3 regions of the Arthrobacter sp. BI5 genome follow, and region 3 is predicted to be linked to each of the others. Evidence: riboswitches for the same ligand, from Rfam matches in the RefSeq annotation. Region 3 holds a riboswitch; each other region holds the start of a gene.

Region 1 (5,456 bases), 1.3 Mb from region 3:
TGGGGAAGAACATCTTGCCAAAGACCAGCGTCGCCGCCGAGGCGTAGAGGAAGAATTCATACCACTCCACCACCGTGCCGGCCATCGAGGCTGCCACTACTTTCTTGAGACCTGACGTCTTGACGTCGGTGTCCTCTGCGCGCCTTGCGGCGGCGTTTTCCGTGCTCATGCGAACTCCTTCGGTGTCGCCTTCGACACCCTGTGGACCATTGGGCTGACTAACGTGTGTGTGAGTTGGGACACACGGCGTCATTCTCCACGAGTATGGACTGCGGGCGCGGAAGGCTCAACGACCAATCGCGCAGAGGGCGTCTGCAAAAATGCACACGAGCTGGTGCCGGCTAGGCGAAGAAGTTGCCGCGGAGCTGTTCGCTGAGCTGCCCGATTTCGGTCAGGAAGCCGTCATGGCCGATCGGCGCCTCGATGACGTGCACAGGCACCTCGCCCGGCAGCGCGCCGGCGAGTTCACGGGACTGGGCCGGGAAATACAACCGGTCCGAGTCCACGGCCGCCACAAAGAACTCCGCGGTGGCCCGCGAAACAGCCTGCTCCAGGCTTCCCCGGCCGCGGCTGACGTCGTGGCTCATCAGCGCCTCGGTGATGGCGATGTAGCTGTTGGCGTCGAAGCGGCGGACCAGCTTGTTGCCCTGGTGGTCCAGATAGCTCTCCACCTGGTAACGGCCCCGGCCGGCCAGCGACCCGGCTTCCAACGGGTCCTCCGCCGCCTGGGCGTTCCGGCCAAAGCGGGCGTCCAGCTCCGCGGCGGAACGGTAGGTGATGTGGGCGATCCGGCGCGCCAGGGCCAGGCCGGCGTCCGGTTCCGGGCCGCCGTAGTAGTCACCGCCGTTGAAGTTGGGGTCCTGGCGGATCGCCAGGGTCTGGGCCTGGGCGAACGCGATCTGCTCGGCGGTGCTGCGGGCGCCTATCGAAATCACGGCGCAGCGCCGGACCCGGTCCGGGTAGCTGACCGCCCACTCCAGCGCACGGGCTCCCCCGAGCGAACCCCCCAGCACGGCATACCAGCTGCTGATTCCCAGCGCGTCGGCGAGCCGCGCCTCGGCGGCGGTGCTGTCCCGCAGGGTGACCAGCGGAAACCGCGAGCCCCAGGGCCGTCCGTCGGGGGCCGGCGTGGACGGCCCGGTGGAGCCGTAGCAGCCGCCGAGGATGTTGATCGAGACCACAAAGTACTTGTCCGTGTCCACCGGGGCGCCCGGGCCGGCCAGCTGTTCCCACCAGCCCGGCTCTTCGCCGGCGCCGCGGGTGACGTGGGTGTCGCCGGTCAGGGCGTGCTCGATCAGCACGGCGTTGGAGGCGTCGGCGTTCAGCGTCCCCCAGGTCTCGTAGGCGAGGGTGACCTCCGGCAGGGTGGCACCGGATTCAAGGGCCAAAGAACCGAGCGGGAGGTACTGCACCGTCCCATCAGGAACAGTGGAGGGTTTGCATTCGGGTACACCCGTGCGGGTGACGGCAATCGTCATGTGAGGACCTAACTTCGCGCTTGCCCGCCGTCAGCTGACCGGCAGGCCAGGTCTTCACCCGGGGCACCCCGCCGCAAATGGAGGGTTGCCGGCCAGCAAGCCGGGGCTGTCGCTGGCACTCATGACCTGCCTCGATTCTACGAAACCCGGCGGCGCAAGCGCGAAGATTGTGACGGCTGTGTGACAGCCGGTCCCGTCGGCGCCGCCCGCCTCAGGCGTTCTTGGCCGCGCGGAAGCCGGCGTCGAGGTCCGCGATGATGTCGTCGATGTGTTCGAGTCCCACCGAAAGCCGCACCAGGCCGGGGTTGACGCCGGCCACCGCCTGCTGCTCCGGCGAGAGCTGGCTGTGCGTGGTCGACGCCGGGTGGATGACCAGCGAGCGCACGTCGCCGATGTTCGCCACATGGGAGTGCAGTTCGAGGGCGTCGACGAAGCGCTTGCCGGCCTCCGCTCCCCCGGCCAGGTTGAAGGAGACGACGGCGCCGGTGCCCTTCGGCCCGTACTTGCGGCCGCGCTCGTACCAGGGGCTGGACGGCAGCCCGGCGTAGGCGACGGATTCGACGTCGGCCCTGGCCTCCAGCCATTCGGCAACCCTGACGGCGTTGGCAACGTGCCGCTCCATCCGCAGGCTCAGCGTCTCGATGCCCTGGGCGATCAGGAAGGCGTTGAACGGCGAGACGGCGGAGCCGAGGTCGCGCAGCAGCTGGACCCGGGCCTTGAGGATGTAGGACAGGTTGGCGCCCAGCGCACCGTCCGCGCCGAGGTCTCGGGCGTAGACCAGGCCGTTGTAGGTGGGGTCAGGGGTGTTGAAGCCGGGGTAGCGCTCCGGGTCCTTGCCGAAGTCGAAGTTGCCGGAGTCCACGATGACGCCGGCAATCGCGGTGCCGTGCCCGCCGAGGTATTTGGTGGCCGAGTGGACCACAATGTCGGCGCCCCACTCGATCGGCCGGATCAGGTAGGGGGTGGAGAGCGTGTTGTCCACGATCAGCGGCACCCCGGCCCGGTGCGCCACGTCCGCGATGCCCTCGATGTCCAGCACGTCCTGCCGGGGGTTGGACACCACCTCACCGAAGAACAGCTTGGTGTTCGGCTGCACGGCGTCGCGCCACTGCTCCAGGTTGTCCGGGTCCGCGACGAAAGTTACCGAGATGCCGAATTTCTTCAGCGTGTGGGCCAGCAAGTTGTAGGTGCCGCCGTAGAGGCTGGGGCTGGCCACCACATGGTCCCCGGCCTCGGCGATGTTGAGGATCGCAAGGGTTTCGGCGGCTTGCCCGGAACTGAGCAGAAGCGCCCCGAGGCCGCCCTCGAGGCTCGCCACGCGCTGCTCCACCGCGTCCTGGGTGGGGTTTCCGATCCGGGTGTAGATGGGGGCGAGTTCGGCGAGCGCGAAGCGGTTGGCCGCGCTTTCCGCGCTGGGGAAGACGAACGACGTCGTCTGGTAGATCGGCAGCGACCGCGCACCGGTGGCGGAATCCGGCTCCTGGCCGGCGTGGATCTGGCGGGTTTCAAAGGACCAGGCGTTGGACATCGGGGATCTCCTGAGTGACTGGGCACAGGCCCTTCCGGTCCTCCCGGGACCGGAACGGCTCTGCCGCCGCGCTTGCCTCCCGGCGGGCGCCGGAGGGCCAGGTCTTCACCCGGGGCACCCCACCGCGCAAGGAGGGTTGCCGGCCAGCAAGCCGGGGCTTGGTGCTGGCACTCATGACCTGGCTCCAGTTTAGGAAGGCTCGACGGCGGCTGGATAGCTTTGTGACGAATATGAATTTGGCCCGTGGACCGGCCCTGGAGCCCTGGAAAATGACATCCCATCAGGGTTAGGACAGCCTAAGCTGAGAGCTCCATCACAAAGTGCCAAGATGAGGGCATGCGCATGGATCACGTCTCTTACGCCTGTGAACAAGATGGCCTCGCTGCCACCACCGAACGTATCGCGTCCGCCCTCGGGGTCGAAGCCGTCAAGGGCGGAGTCCACCCCCGGTTCGGGACCCGCAACATGATTATCCCGCTCGCCGGGCACAAGTACCTGGAGGTCGTGGAGGTCCTGGACCACCCTGCCTCGGACAAGGCGCCGTTCGGCCAGGCCGTCCGGGCCCGTTCCGCCGCCGGCGGCGGCTGGATGGGCTGGTGCGTTGAGGTTGACGACCTGGCACCCTTCGAGGAGCGCCTGGGCCGGTCGGCCGTCAACGGCAACCGCAAGTTCCCCGACGGCCGCGAACTGGTCTGGAAGCAGATCGGCATCCTGGGCCTTATCGCGGATCCGCAGGTCCCCTACATGCTCAAGTGGGAGGGCGATCCCGCCCTGCACCCGTCCAACGCCTACGAGAGCGGCGTCAAGATGTCCGCGCTCACCATCGCAGGCTCCGCCGAGCGGGTCACCGAGTGGCTGGGCGAACCGGTGGAGAAGCCGCTGGAGGATGTGGACGTGAACTGGCTGGCCCCGCACGGTACGCCGGGCATCCTGTCCGTCACCTTCGAAACCGATTCCGGAGCCGTCACCATCTGACGCTTCCTGCCCGAAAAACTTCGGCCGCCAGCAGCGGGTGCCAATGATGCCACCCACCGCTGGCGGCCGAATCCTTTTAAGGCCTGGTGCGCCTAGCCGAGGCCGATCGCCTTGCCGAAGAGGCTGAACCCGACGAAGGCCACGATGTCCAGCAGCGCATGGGCGATCACCAGCGGCATCACGCGTCGCGTCTTCGTATAGATCAGCGCGAAGATGACGCCCATGATGGCGTTGCCGATGAAGGGCCCAAAGCCCTGGTAGAGGTGGTAGCTGCCGCGCAGCATGGAACTGGCGAAGATGGCCAGCGGCATGCCCCAGCCGAACTTGCCGAGCCGGTCGAGCAGGTAGCCGACCACAATGACTTCTTCCACGATCCCGTGCCGGATCGCGGAGAGGATCAGCACCGGGACGGTCCACCAGTAGGAGTCCAGCGCGCTGGGGATGATCGCCGTCGTGATCCCCAGCGCCCGGCCGGCCGCGTACAGGCCCAGCGAGGGTATGCCGATCAGGGCGGCGAGGCCGAGGCCCTGGGCCAGGTCCTTGCCGGGCCGGGCGAAGTTGAAGCCCAGCTTCCGGAACGCCGAGGTCCCGGTGCCGGCGGCCAGGCCGGCGGGCCGGTGTTCGGTCAGGAAGTAGATCACCAGCACCACCGGCACCAGGGCGAAGATGATGTCCAGCAGTTGGTAGGTGAGGTCGAAGTACTCGCGGGTGCTCTGCGAGCGGTTCAGCGTCGAGGTGCCCTGCGCCAGCGGCGCACGGGTCAGTTTGTCCAGCAACTGCACCACCGAGTACACCGCCGACTGCCCGAGCGACAGCCCCAGGACGATCCAGACTTCTAGCCGCAGCCGACGGCGGGAGGGAACCAACATGTTTCTATCTTGCCTGCCGTTGCCGGGAGTTGACTGCACGTGCCTATGCTGGGGCTGTGAGTGCGCCCGGGAGAATTTTTATGATCCGGCATGGCCAGTCCGCCGCCAACGCCGACACCTCGATCTACAACCGGGTGCCCGATTACCGGATCCCGCTGACGCCGCTGGGTGTCGAGCAGGCCACGGCCGCCGGTGAGCAGCTGCGGCGGCAGCTGGACGGTCAGCGGGTGTGCGTGTACGTCTCCCCCTACCTGCGGGCCTACCAGACGCTGGAGGCGCTGCAGCTGGGTTCCCTGACCGAACGCGTCATCGAAGAGCCGCGGCTGCGCGAGCAGGACTGGGCGAACTTCCAGATCGCCGGCGACATCGAGGACCAGAAGGAGCTCCGCAACGCCTACGGGCACTTCTTCTACCGGTTCCGGGAAGGCGAGTCCGGTTCCGACGTCTACGACCGGATCTCCTCGTTCATGGAAACCCTGTACCGGCACTGGTCCAAGCCGAACTACGCCCCGAACGCGCTGTTCGTGACGCACGGGCTGACCATGCGGCTGTTCTGCATGCGCTGGTTCCACTGGTCGGTGGAGTACTTCGAGTCGCTGAACAACC
Region 2 (5,456 bases), 960 kb from region 3:
TCGGCGCCAGGATCGAGTACTTCCAGGACTGACTCGTCTGACCGGCGCGGTGGGGTAGCGCACCGGGGGAGGGGCTGGCGCACAATGGTTGCATGCGCACCTTCGGCGTTGAGGAGGAACTGCTGATCGTGGACCCCGTCACCGGGGTCCCGCTGGCGCTCGCCGACGCACTGTTGAGGGGGCTGAGGCCGGCCCCCGGTGCCGGTCACGATCCGTACGCCGCCGCCGCCGCGCCGCCCGCGTCTGCCGGTCGCGATCCGCACCACGACGATTCCGGTTTCAGTTTCGAGCTTAAGCTCGAGCAGATCGAGACGCAGACCGTCCCCTGCCTGGACCACGGCGGGCTGCTGCAGCAGATCCGGCAGTCCCGGGCGTTCACGGACCGCGCCGCCCTGACCCATGGCGCCCGGGTGGCGGCCCTGGCCACCTCGCCGCTGGCGTCCGCTACGCACACAACCCCCAACCCGCGCTATGCCACCATGCAAAAGCGGTTCGGCCTCACCGTGCAGGAGCAGCTGACCTGCGGATTCCATGTCCACACCTTCATCGAATCCCCGGAGGAGGGCGTGGCGGTCCTGGACCGGATCCGGGACAAGCTGGCGGTGCTCATCGCGCTCAGCGCCAACTCGCCCTTCTGGAACGGGGCGGAGACCGGCTTCGAAAGCTACCGTACCCAGGCGTGGAACCGCTGGCCGGCAGCCGGTCCCGCCACGATCTTCGGCAGCCTTCCGGTGTACCGGCGGGTAGTCACGCGGCTGCTGGAGAGCGGGGTGCTGTTTGACGAAGGCATGGTCTACTTCGACGCGCGGCTGGCCCGGCACCACCCCACCGTCGAGGTCCGGGTCGCGGATGTCTGCCTGCGCGCGGAGGACGCAGCGCTGATCGCGGTGCTGGTGCGCGCACTGGTGGAGTCCGCCAGCCGGGAGTGGCGCGACGGCGTGGATCCGGCCCCGGTACCGACGGTGCTGCTGAAGATGGCCGCCTGGCAGGCCAGCAACTGCGGGCTGCGCGGCGAGCTGCTGGACTTCGGCAGCTTCCGGCCCGCCCCTGCCGCCGAGGTGGTGCATGCGCTGGTGGACTTCGTGGCCCCCGTCCTGGCGGAGCAGGGCGAGCTGGAACTGGCGCGCCGCGGCGTGGACCGGGTCCTGGCGAACGGCACCGGGTCGCAGCTGCAGCGCCAGGCGCTCTGCGCGCCCGGGCTGGACACGCCCGCCGACGACGCAGGCCTGGCCGCCGTCGTCGCCCACGCCGTGCGGGTCACGACGCACGGCGCGGACGCCAGGGCGGCAGCGGAGCCGACCCCCGTGCTCTCACGGGTACGCCGGGACTAAACCTGCTTGAGTGCCTGCCCGAGGTCGCGGATCAGGTCCTCGACGTCTTCCAGGCCCACCGACAGCCGGACGACGCCGTCGCTCAGCCCGATCGCTGCCCGGCCGTCCGGTCCCATGGCGCGGTGCGTCGTGGTGGCCGGATGGGTGATCAGGGACTTCGAATCACCCAGGTTGTTGGAAATATCGATGATCCGCAGCGAGTCCAGCAGCGCAAAGGCGGCCTCCTTGGCCGTGCGGCCGGGCGAGGGTGACAGCTCGAACGTCAAGACGGTGCCGCCGGCCTTCATCTGCCGTGCGGCCAGCTCGTACTGCGGATGGGATGGCAGCAGCGGGTACTTGACCCAGCTGACCGCCGGCTGCTCCTGGAGCCACTCGGCCAGCCGCAGCGCGGAGGCGGAGGAGTGGTTCACCCGCAGGGCCATGGTCTCCAGCCCCTTGGTCAGCACCCACGCGTTGAAGGCGGAGAGCGCCGGGCCGGTGTGGCGCATAAGCTGCTTGACCGGGCCTTCGATGAACTCCTTGGTGCCCAGGATCGCGCCGCCGAGCACCCGGCCCTGGCCGTCAATGTGTTTGGTGCCGGAATACACAATCACGTCCGCGCCGAGTTCCCCGCAGCGCTGCAGCAGGGGAGTGGCAAAGACGTTGTCAACGATGACGGTCGCGCCGGCGGCGTGCGCCAGTTCGCTCACGGCGGCGATGTCCACGATTTCCTGCATCGGGTTCGACGGCGACTCGAAGAAGACCGCCGTCGTCGGCTCCGACAGCGCCGAGCGCCACTGCTCAAGGTCGGGGCCGTCCACGAAGACCGTCTCCACACCCCAGCGGGGGAGGATCTCGTTGAGGATCACGAAGCAGGATCCGAAGAGGGAGCGGGCGGCGACTACCCGGTCGCCGGCCCCCAGCAGCGCCCCCAGCGCGGTGAACACGGCGGACATGCCGGACGCCGTCGCGAAGCATGCTTCGGTTCCTTCCAGCAGCCGGAGCCGCTCCTGGAAGGTGGCCACCGAGGGGTTGCCGTAGCGCGAATACACAAAGCGTTCGTCCTCGCCGGTGAAGGCGCGTTCCGCGGCGGCGGCGGATTCGTAGACGAAGCCTGAGTTCAGGAAGATCGGTTCGGTGGTCTCCTGGAAGCCGGTGCGGTCGAGTCCGCCGCGGACGGCCTGGGTGTCCGGGCTCCAGCCTTGGGCATCGGGATTAAAGCTCACTTAGTGCTTTCCGGGGTTGGTGGGCAGGCCGCGGTTTTTCCAGCCGTTGACGGTGCGTTCGCCGTGACGGTCCGGTTCGCCTTCGAAGCCCTCGAGGACGTTGTAAGAGGTGAAGCCGGCTTCCGTCGCCGCTATTGCCGCGGCGACGGACCGGGCGCCTGAACGGCACAGGAAGACCAGTTCGGTTCCTCCGCCTTTCGGGGCCCGCTGTTTCAACTGTTCAACAAACTGCGAATTGGGGATGCCGCCGGCCAGGTTCCACTGGATGAAGAGCGGATCGTTCCGTCGTTCGCCCGCGGCCGTGGTGTCGGGGGTGCCGATCCGGGCCCATTCGCCCTCGGTGCGGACGTCCACCAGGACGGCGCCCGCCTCAAGCGTGGCCCATGCCTCCTCCGGGCTCAGGTCTCCGGCGTAGTTCATGCGTGGCCCCCGCCGTCGAACTCGACGTCCAGCTCATCCACCGCGTTGGCGACGGCGGCGTCAGCGCTCGCGATGGCGGACGGCAGCACGAGCGCCTGGGCCACGATCACGGTGCTGCCATTGAAGGTCGCGGAGGGGCTGCCATGCAGGACATAGCCCTCGGCCAGGGCGGCGGAGACCCGTTCGCAGAAGCTGCGGTCATCGGGACCGGTGAACAGGCGGTAGGCCAGCCTCGCTTCGGCGGCCGGGCCGGGGGCGGCGGAGGACGGGGCGGGGGCTGTGGCGGGCACAGCGGGTGCGGACGCGTCGGGCACGACGGATCTCCTTACTTTCACGCTTGCAGCTCGAACTCTCGATATGCCGAGTATTCACCTGAGGCACCCCGCCGCGAAAGGGAGGGTTGCCGACCGGCCAGTCAGGGCTTGGCGCCGGGTCTCATTACTCCCCAAAAACGTAGCACTTCCGTGCCGTCGGCACCGGCGGCGCCGTCATGTTAAGTCACGGGCCGGCGTTTCCAGCAACGGCATGGGCGCGGGTAGCGCTGGCAGCAACCCCAGTACTCGTGGGCATCCGGCGCAGTGCCTGCGGGGCAGATTCGGGTAGTTCCTACTCGGGATATCCCTGGCCACCCTCGCCTTGACTGGGACGGGCACGACCGACGTGCCAGCAGATTTCCAATGGGATAACCAGCATTAGCCAGGCGCTGCACTGGGGCACCCGGCATGTCTACGAAGGAACTGGATTTTTATGGGACCACCTGTGAAGCCCCGCGTGCTCATCACCGGCGCGGGGGGACCTGCCGGACGGGCCGTCGCGGCCCAGCTCAAAGCGCGAGGCGTCCCCGTCCTGGGTACCGACATCCGCGAACTGCCGGCAGGGTCGGGAATCACCGCCGTCCGCGTCCCGGAGGCCTCGGATCCGGAGCTGGTCTCGGCGCTCCGCCGGCTGGTGGCCGCCGAAGACGTGAACGTTGTCATTCCTACCGTGACTGACGAGCTGCCGCAGCTGGCGGCCTTCCGGCCCGCCTTCGGCCCCGATGTCCGCGTCATCATTGGCGAGCCGGGACCCGTGGCCCTCGCCCACGACAGGCTCTTTACCGCATGGCGGCTGCAATCGGCCGGGGTGGCCGTCCCGCGGTTCGGGGTGCCCCGGGATTTCTCCGGCGCTGAGGCCGCCATGGAAGCGCTTGGCGGACCGGTAGTCGTCCGCCCCCGGGTCTCCGGCGGCGGCAGCGGCGTGACCGTCGTCGACGGAGGCAGCGACGTGGACTGGCACAGACTGCCGGAAGGCCAGATCGTGCAGGAATTCATCCCGGGAACCGCTTACGGCCCGATGGTCTTCGGCACCCCGGTGCAGAACGCGGCCGCTCCGTTCGTCGTCGTTATCGAAAAAACTGCACCGGCCCAGGGGAAGGCTGGAAACGCGGCGGCCGCCCGTCGGGTCGAAATCGGCGAGGCCATGGATGTGGGAAATGTGGCCATGGCCGCTGTCCGCGCGCTTGGGCTGACCGGCCCGGTTGGCGTCGATGTCAGGCGGCGTGCCGACGGGACGCCGGTGGTGCTCGGTGTGACCGCCCGGTTCGGCAGGAACAGCGGGCTCGTCCCGGAATTGCTCGACGCCGTTCTAGGGGCATTTACCCTGCCATCGTTCAACCCGGCATCCTTCCGTCAGTTCCCACGGGTGCACGGCAATGCCCTGGTATGAGGTCCGCGCCGCAGTGCGGCGTCGCCGCGGGGTGCCCACCCTGCTGGACATGTGGCCGACTGTGTCGATCATTGTGCCGGCCTTCAACGAGGCGGCCCGCATAGAGAGCTGTGTACGCTCCATCCAGCTCACCAGCTACGACCGTTACGAAGTGGTGCTGGTCGACGACGGCTCGACCGACAACACGTTCGAACTGATGAAGGGCGTGGCCGCGGCCGATCTCCGAATCAAAGTGCTCAGCCAGGCCAACGTGGGCACAGGTGCCGCCCTGAATCTGGGCTTACGGCACGCATCCGGCGAGGTCGTGGTGTTCATGGATTCGGACGTGGTCCTCTCACGGAACACGGTCAAAAGGATGCTCCAAGGCTTCGCGGACGAGAATACCGGCGCGGTCTGCGGCGACGCCCGGCCGGCCACGGCGGCCCCGGAGCGGCCCCGGATACCATCCTCCCTGAGCCGCGGCGCCGGGTTGCTCCGGAGAGCCCTCGCCGTGAGCGGCTGCCTGCCGGCCCGCCCCGGCAACATCAGAGCGGTATCCCGGGCCGTGCTTGAGGAAATCGGACCTCTCCCGGAAGACCTGCTGGTGGGCGGAGACCGGGAACTGATCAGGCGGGTGCGCCGCGCCGGCTACCGGGTGGCCTCCGCTCCGCGTGACTTGGCCTACGCCGATACTTCAGCGACTACCGCGGGGGACCGGTTCCATCGCCCAAGGACCCGGAGCTGAGCTCGGGTCGCTCCGCGCCTTACTCGATCGTGGCGAAAAGTTCGTTGAGCTCCGCCGTGAGCTGCCGCCGCA
Region 3 (5,456 bases):
TACTGCGCCCCGGCCGTGAGGTTAGCGGCGACGTTGCCGGGATCCACGTAGGCGATGGCGGCCACGAACGCCGGGCCGAGCAGGCCGAGCAGGGCACGGCGGCGGCCCCGGACCCTGCGGGCGGGCGGCGGCCCCGCGGGGCGGGGTTCGTGTCCGGTGACGTCCAGCACTGCGGCTCCCATGAAGTTCCAGGGTGCCTACACACAAAAGTTAGGCACACCGAAATGATAGGTGCGGCATGCCCCCAGCGCAATGCGGGAACCTCAGGCCCGGGCGGCGCGCCAGGTTTGCGTCAGGTAGGGGAGCGGCAGGAGCTCGCCGGGAGTGTGCCCGAGGTGCTCGTGCAGGTACCAGTCGAGGTTGCCGAAGACCTTGGCCCGGGTGGTCTCGCCTGCCCGCAGGTAGTAGCTGCGGGACTTGGCCAGTTCCATGAGGTCCTGGCTGGTGACTGGGTCCTCCCAACGGGTGAGGTGGCTCTGCAACCCGGTGAATTCCGGTCCCAGCGGCGGTGTGAAGTCGGGCTTGTGGACGTCCCCGGCGTGCATGATCCGCGAGAGCCGGTGCACCCACGGGACCGAGGTGTCGAGTTGGTTCCAGATCAGGCCGAGGATGCCCTGCGGGCGCAGGATCCGGGCAGCCTCGGTGCTGGCCAGCAGGGGATCGCACCAGTGCCAGGCCTGGGCCACCGTGACCAGGTCGAACGCCCCGGACGCCAGTCCCGTGTGTTCGGCGGTGCCCTCGACGGCGGTGACGTCCGGCAACGTGCGGCGCAGCTGTTCCAGCATGTCCGGGGACGGGTCCACGGCCACCGTCTTCAGTCCCCGTTCGACCAGGAGAGCCGTGAATTTGCCCGTGCCGGCGCCCAGGTCGGCGGCGTCCCGGGCCCCGCCGGGGATCAGCCAGTCGGCCGAGTCCGCGGGGTAGCCCGGCCGGACCCGGTCGTAGTGCTCGCCGCCGTCCTGGAAGCTCTGGCCGAGCTCCTGTCGCCGGTGGTGGTGGAGTTTGGGGCCGCCGCGTGCCACGTGCGATCTCCTTCGGCAGCAATAGGTAAGTACCCTCCGAATTTACCGCACGCGGCCGGAGGCGGGGCCCCTAGTCGAGGGTGCAGGGGGCGGCTCCCGCGGTGCCCGGCGTGTTCGGCGCCCAGTGCGGGTAGCTGCGCGCGTCGTTGGCCGGCACCCAGCGGCCGGCGTCCACCACGTAGTCCCAGCCCAGGCCGCCCCGCCGCAGCTCCTGGAGACCGGCGAGCAGCCGCTGGGCGTCCTCGAGCCGGGAGCCGAGGCCGAAGCTGGCGCGCAGCGACCCGGCCGGCAGGCCAAGCCGCTTCAGCAGCGGATGGGCGCAGAACCGGCCGTCGCGCAGGCCGATGCCGTGTTCGGCGGAGAGGTAGGCGGCGACCAGTCCGGCGTCGTACCCGGCGACCGAGAAGTTCACGACGCCGATCGTCCCGGGCCCCTCCCCGCGGGCGGTGTCTTCGAAGATGTGGTGCACGCTCACACCCTCGATCCGCTGCAGGCCCTCCACCAGGAAGGAGCGGATGGCGTCCTCGTGGGCGTGCCACTGCTGTTCGTCAAGCGACTCGATCACCTGGCTGGCGCGGGCCAGCGCGGCGGCGCCGAGGACGTTCGGGGAGCCGCCCTCGTGGCGGGCCGGGCCGGTGGTCCAGCTGACGGTGTCGAGCCGCGCATCCCGCACGGCGCCGCCCCCGGCAAGGTGCGGGGTGCCGGCGTCGAGCCAGTCCGGCCGGCCCACCAGCACCCCGGCGCCGAACGGGGCGTAGAGCTTGTGGCCGGAGAAGGCGAGGTAATCGACGTCGTCGGCGGCGATGTTGATGCGGCGGTGCGGGGCCAGTTGGGCGGCGTCCACGGCGATCCGGGCGCCGAATTCGTGCGCCAGGGCGGCCAGCTCACGGATCGGCAGGATTTCGCCGGTGACGTTGGATGCGCCGGTCACGGCCAGCAGGCTCACGTCGCCGTGGGTGAGTTCCGTCCGGAGCCGTGCCAGGGTGCCGGCCAGGGTGGGCGCCGCGACGACGCTGCGGTGCGGGACGTTCTGCCAGGGCAGCAGGTTGGCGTGGTGCTCAATGTCGAGGTAAAGCACCTCGCCGGTGTGCTGGCCGCCGGCAACGGGCAGGCAGCCGGCCAGCAGGTTCAGCGAATCGGTGGTGTTCCGGGTGAAGATCACCGAGTCGTCCGGGCGTCCGCCGACGAACCCGCGGACGATGTTCCGGGCGTTTTCGTACACCGAGGTGCTGAGCTGGGAGGCGTAGCCGGCGCCGCGGTGCACGCTGGCGTAGTAGGGCAGGATCTCGTTCAAGTAGGCGGACACCACGGACAGCGCCGGGGCCGAGGCGCCGTAGTCGAGGTTGGCGTAGCGGACCTGGCCGCCCTGGATCAGCGGGGCCTGGATCTCGGCGCCGGAGACGGCGGACAGCGGCCGGCGCGCGGCGTCGAAGCGCGTCTCGGAAAGGGCCGCGCCGGCGCTGGTGGTGTGGGTGGGGATGGTGGCAGTCGTCATGGGACCTCGCTCAAAAAGGACCCCGCTCACAGGGGATCCGCGCTTGCCGGGTCCGCTCCGGACCGGCCAGGTCGTCACCCGGGGCACCCCGCCGCGAATGGAGGGTTGCCGGCCAGCAAACCGGGGTTTAGCGCTGGCACTCGTGACCTGTTTCGAGCCTAGGACATGGCCCGGCGGACGGAAAAGCGAGGCGGAAATATGAAGCGCTGTGTTACGAACTGCCGCGGGCGGGCCGGCTAGAGCAGGTCATCCAGGCCGGGGTTGAGGCGCTTGAGGACCTCCGAGTGCAGGATCGAGTTGGTGGCCAGGGCGTTGCCGCCGAAGGGACCGTCCTCACCCTCGAGCGAGGTGAAGCGGCCGCCGGCTTCCGTCACGATCGGGACCAGCGCCGCCATGTCGTAGAGGTTGAGTTCAGGCTCGCAGGCGATGTCGACGGCGCCTTCGGCCACCAGGCAGTAGGACCAGAAGTCGCCGTAGGCGCGGGTGCGCCAGACCTCCTCAGTGAGGCCAAGGAACTCATCGAGGTTGCCTCGCTGCTTCCAGCCGCCCAGGCTCGAGTAGGACAGCGAGGCGTCGGCCAGCCGGGAGACGTTCGAGACTTTCAGCCGGCTGGCGGCGGCCAGCGAGCGGCCCGTGTAGGCGCCGGCGCCCTTGGCCGCCCACCAGCGTTTGCCCAGGGCCGGGGCACTGACGACGCCGACCACGGGCTCGCCTTCATCGACCAGGGCGATCAGGGTGGCCCAGACTGGGACGCCGCGGACAAAGTTCTTGGTGCCGTCGATTGGGTCGATGATCCAGCGGCGGGAGCCGTGGCCGGAGCTGCCGAACTCCTCGCCGAGCACGGCGTCGCGGGGGCGGGAGCGGGACAGTTGCCCCCGGATGGCTTCCTCGGCGGCCTTGTCCGCGTCGGTGACGGGAGTGAGGTCCGGCTTCGTCTCGATCCGAAGGTCGAGCGCCTTGAAGCGGTTCATGGTCTGGGAATCTACGGAATCTGCCAGTACATGGGCAAGGCGCAGGTCATCGTTGTAGCTCGAAGCGGGTTGACTCATGCCTCCAAACTACCGCCAAAACGCGCCGCAGGCCGGGAGGCCACGTCGCCCGCTGCCGGGCGACCCGCTCGGCAGGCGCTGCTAGGAGACGCTGCCGAGTTCCTTGGTGTCCTGCGCTTCCAGCCGCGGGTCGGTGCCGAGCAGCCTGCGCAGCGAGGCGAGCCGGGCCGGGCCGGACGGGCCGGCGTGGCCGCCCTGCACCCAGGCGTCCACCCCACAGTTGACGGCGGAGGCGTCGTGCTTGCAGCCCCGTTCGCAGTCCTCGGTGCCGGGCGCCAGGTCCGGGAAGGAGCGCAGGATCCGGTCCGGGTCCACGTGGGCCAGGCCGAAGGAGCGGATGCCGGGGGTGTCGATGATCCAGCTGCCGGCGGGCGCATCGTTGACCTTCAGCGCCAGCGCGGAGGATGAGGTGTGGCGGCCGCGGCCGGTGACGGCGTTGACGCCGCCGGTGGCGCGTTCGGCGCCGGTGAGCGCGTTCACCATGGTGGATTTGCCGACGCCGGAGTGGCCCAGCATTACGGTGACTTTTCCGTCGAGGTACGCGCGCAGCTGCGAGACGGCGGTCTTGTCCAGCCGGGCGGAGAGGCCGTCATCGGAGCGGGCGTCGATGCCGGAGGCTGCCGAATCCGCGGTCTTGGAGATGATCACCGGGAAGTCGAGGTGCCGGTAGTTGTCGAGCAGTTCGGCAGGATCCTTGACGTCCGCCTTGGTGACCAGCAGCAGGGGCTCGATTCCGGCGTCGTAGGCGGCCACCAGGGCCCGGTCGATGAACCCGGTGCGCGGTTCCGGGTTCGCCGCGGCCACGACGACGACCAGCTGGTCGGCGTTGGCGACGACGGCGCGTTCGATCGGGTCCGTGTCGTCCGCGCTGCGCCGCAGCAGGGTGCGGCGGTCCTGGATCTTGACCAGCCGCGCCAGCGTGTCCGGCTCGCCGCTGACGTCCCCGACGAGGGAGACGAAGTCCCCGGCTACGACGGGGTTGCGGCGCAGTTCGCGGGCACGGGCCGCGATGATCTTGCGTTCCGTGCCGGTGCCTTCACCGACGACGGCGGTGTAACGTCCGCGGTCAACCGTGATGATGCGTCCGGTGACGGCGTCGTCGTGGCTGGGCCGGTCCTTGGTGCGGGGCCGGGTGCCCTTTTTATTCGGCCGGATCCGGACGTCGGATTCGTCCCAGGAGTCAGTGCTGCGGGCCACCGGCGGCGTCCTTCCCGGCGGAGGCTCCCGGGGCCAGCATGGCGTCCCAGAGCCGGGGGAAATCGGGCATGGTTTTGGACGTTGTGGCGATGTCCTCGACCTCCACGCCGGGCACGGCGAGGCCGAGGATGGCGCCGGCGGTGGCCATGCGGTGGTCGGCGTAGCTGTGCACGACGCCGCCGTGCAGTGAGGCCGGGCGGATGATGAGTCCGTCGGCGGTTTCTTCGGCGTCACCGCCGAGCCTTTTGATCTCGGCCACCAGGGCGGCGAGCCGGTCCGTCTCGTGTCCGCGCAGGTGCGCGATGCCGGTGAGCCGTGAGGGTCCGTTGGCCAGCGCGCAGAGCGCTGCGACGGTCGGCGCGAGCTCGCTGGTCTCGTCGAAGTCGCCGCCCTTGATTTCCGGGCCGCCGGTGACGGTCAGTGTGCCGTCGTCGAGACTGACGCTTGCCCCCATGGTGGCGAGGATGGTGCGCCAGAGGTCTCCCACCTGGGTGGTGTCGGCCGGCCAGTTGGGGATCCGGACGGTTCCGCGGGTGGCGAGGGCCGCGGCGAGGAAGGGCCCGGCGTTGGAGAGGTCCTGTTCGATCCGCTGGTCGAAGGCGCGGATCGGTCCGGGGGAGACAACCCAGTGGTTCGGCACGGAGTCATCGACCGCCACGCCGACGCCGCGCAGCACCGCGACCGTCATACTGA

The links. Region 3 has a riboswitch for S-adenosylmethionine ahead of AC1MED_RS12505 (aminotransferase class V-fold PLP-dependent enzyme). Riboswitches for the same ligand answer to the same signal wherever they lie in the genome.
Region 1: another riboswitch for S-adenosylmethionine. It lies ahead of AC1MED_RS06205 (bifunctional o-acetylhomoserine/o-acetylserine sulfhydrylase); the one in region 3 lies ahead of AC1MED_RS12505 (aminotransferase class V-fold PLP-dependent enzyme).
Region 2: another riboswitch for S-adenosylmethionine. It lies ahead of AC1MED_RS17090 (DUF1737 domain-containing protein); the one in region 3 lies ahead of AC1MED_RS12505 (aminotransferase class V-fold PLP-dependent enzyme).

What each region holds. Positions count from the first base shown of each region.
Region 1 covers NZ_CM155264.1:1,374,022-1,379,477, reverse strand. The annotation lists gene AC1MED_RS06215 (MFS transporter) at 1-169, opposite strand, end outside; gene metX (homoserine O-acetyltransferase MetX) at 342-1,478, opposite strand; SAM riboswitch class IV at 1,490-1,605, opposite strand; gene AC1MED_RS06205 (bifunctional o-acetylhomoserine/o-acetylserine sulfhydrylase) at 1,690-3,006, opposite strand; SAM riboswitch class IV at 3,070-3,185, opposite strand; gene AC1MED_RS06200 (VOC family protein) at 3,343-3,981, shown strand; gene AC1MED_RS06195 (CPBP family intramembrane glutamic endopeptidase) at 4,074-4,850, opposite strand; gene AC1MED_RS06190 (histidine phosphatase family protein) at 4,931-5,456, shown strand, end outside.
Region 2 covers NZ_CM155264.1:3,680,994-3,686,449, reverse strand. The annotation lists gene AC1MED_RS17110 (UDP-N-acetylglucosamine 1-carboxyvinyltransferase) at 1-32, shown strand, start outside; gene AC1MED_RS17105 (glutamate--cysteine ligase 2) at 93-1,331, shown strand; gene AC1MED_RS17100 (O-succinylhomoserine sulfhydrylase) at 1,328-2,536, opposite strand; gene AC1MED_RS17095 (rhodanese-like domain-containing protein) at 2,537-2,956, opposite strand; gene AC1MED_RS17090 (DUF1737 domain-containing protein) at 2,953-3,246, opposite strand; SAM riboswitch class IV at 3,285-3,399, opposite strand; gene AC1MED_RS17085 (ATP-grasp domain-containing protein) at 3,704-4,660, shown strand; gene AC1MED_RS17080 (glycosyltransferase family 2 protein) at 4,647-5,384, shown strand; gene AC1MED_RS17075 (aminodeoxychorismate lyase) at 5,404-5,456, opposite strand, start outside.
Region 3 covers NZ_CM155264.1:2,716,480-2,721,935, reverse strand. The annotation lists gene AC1MED_RS12515 (Nramp family divalent metal transporter) at 1-182, opposite strand, end outside; gene AC1MED_RS12510 (class I SAM-dependent methyltransferase) at 264-1,022, opposite strand; gene AC1MED_RS12505 (aminotransferase class V-fold PLP-dependent enzyme) at 1,093-2,517, opposite strand; SAM riboswitch class IV at 2,552-2,665, opposite strand; gene hisN (histidinol-phosphatase) at 2,754-3,566, opposite strand; gene rsgA (ribosome small subunit-dependent GTPase A) at 3,648-4,763, opposite strand; gene aroA (3-phosphoshikimate 1-carboxyvinyltransferase) at 4,747-5,456, opposite strand, start outside.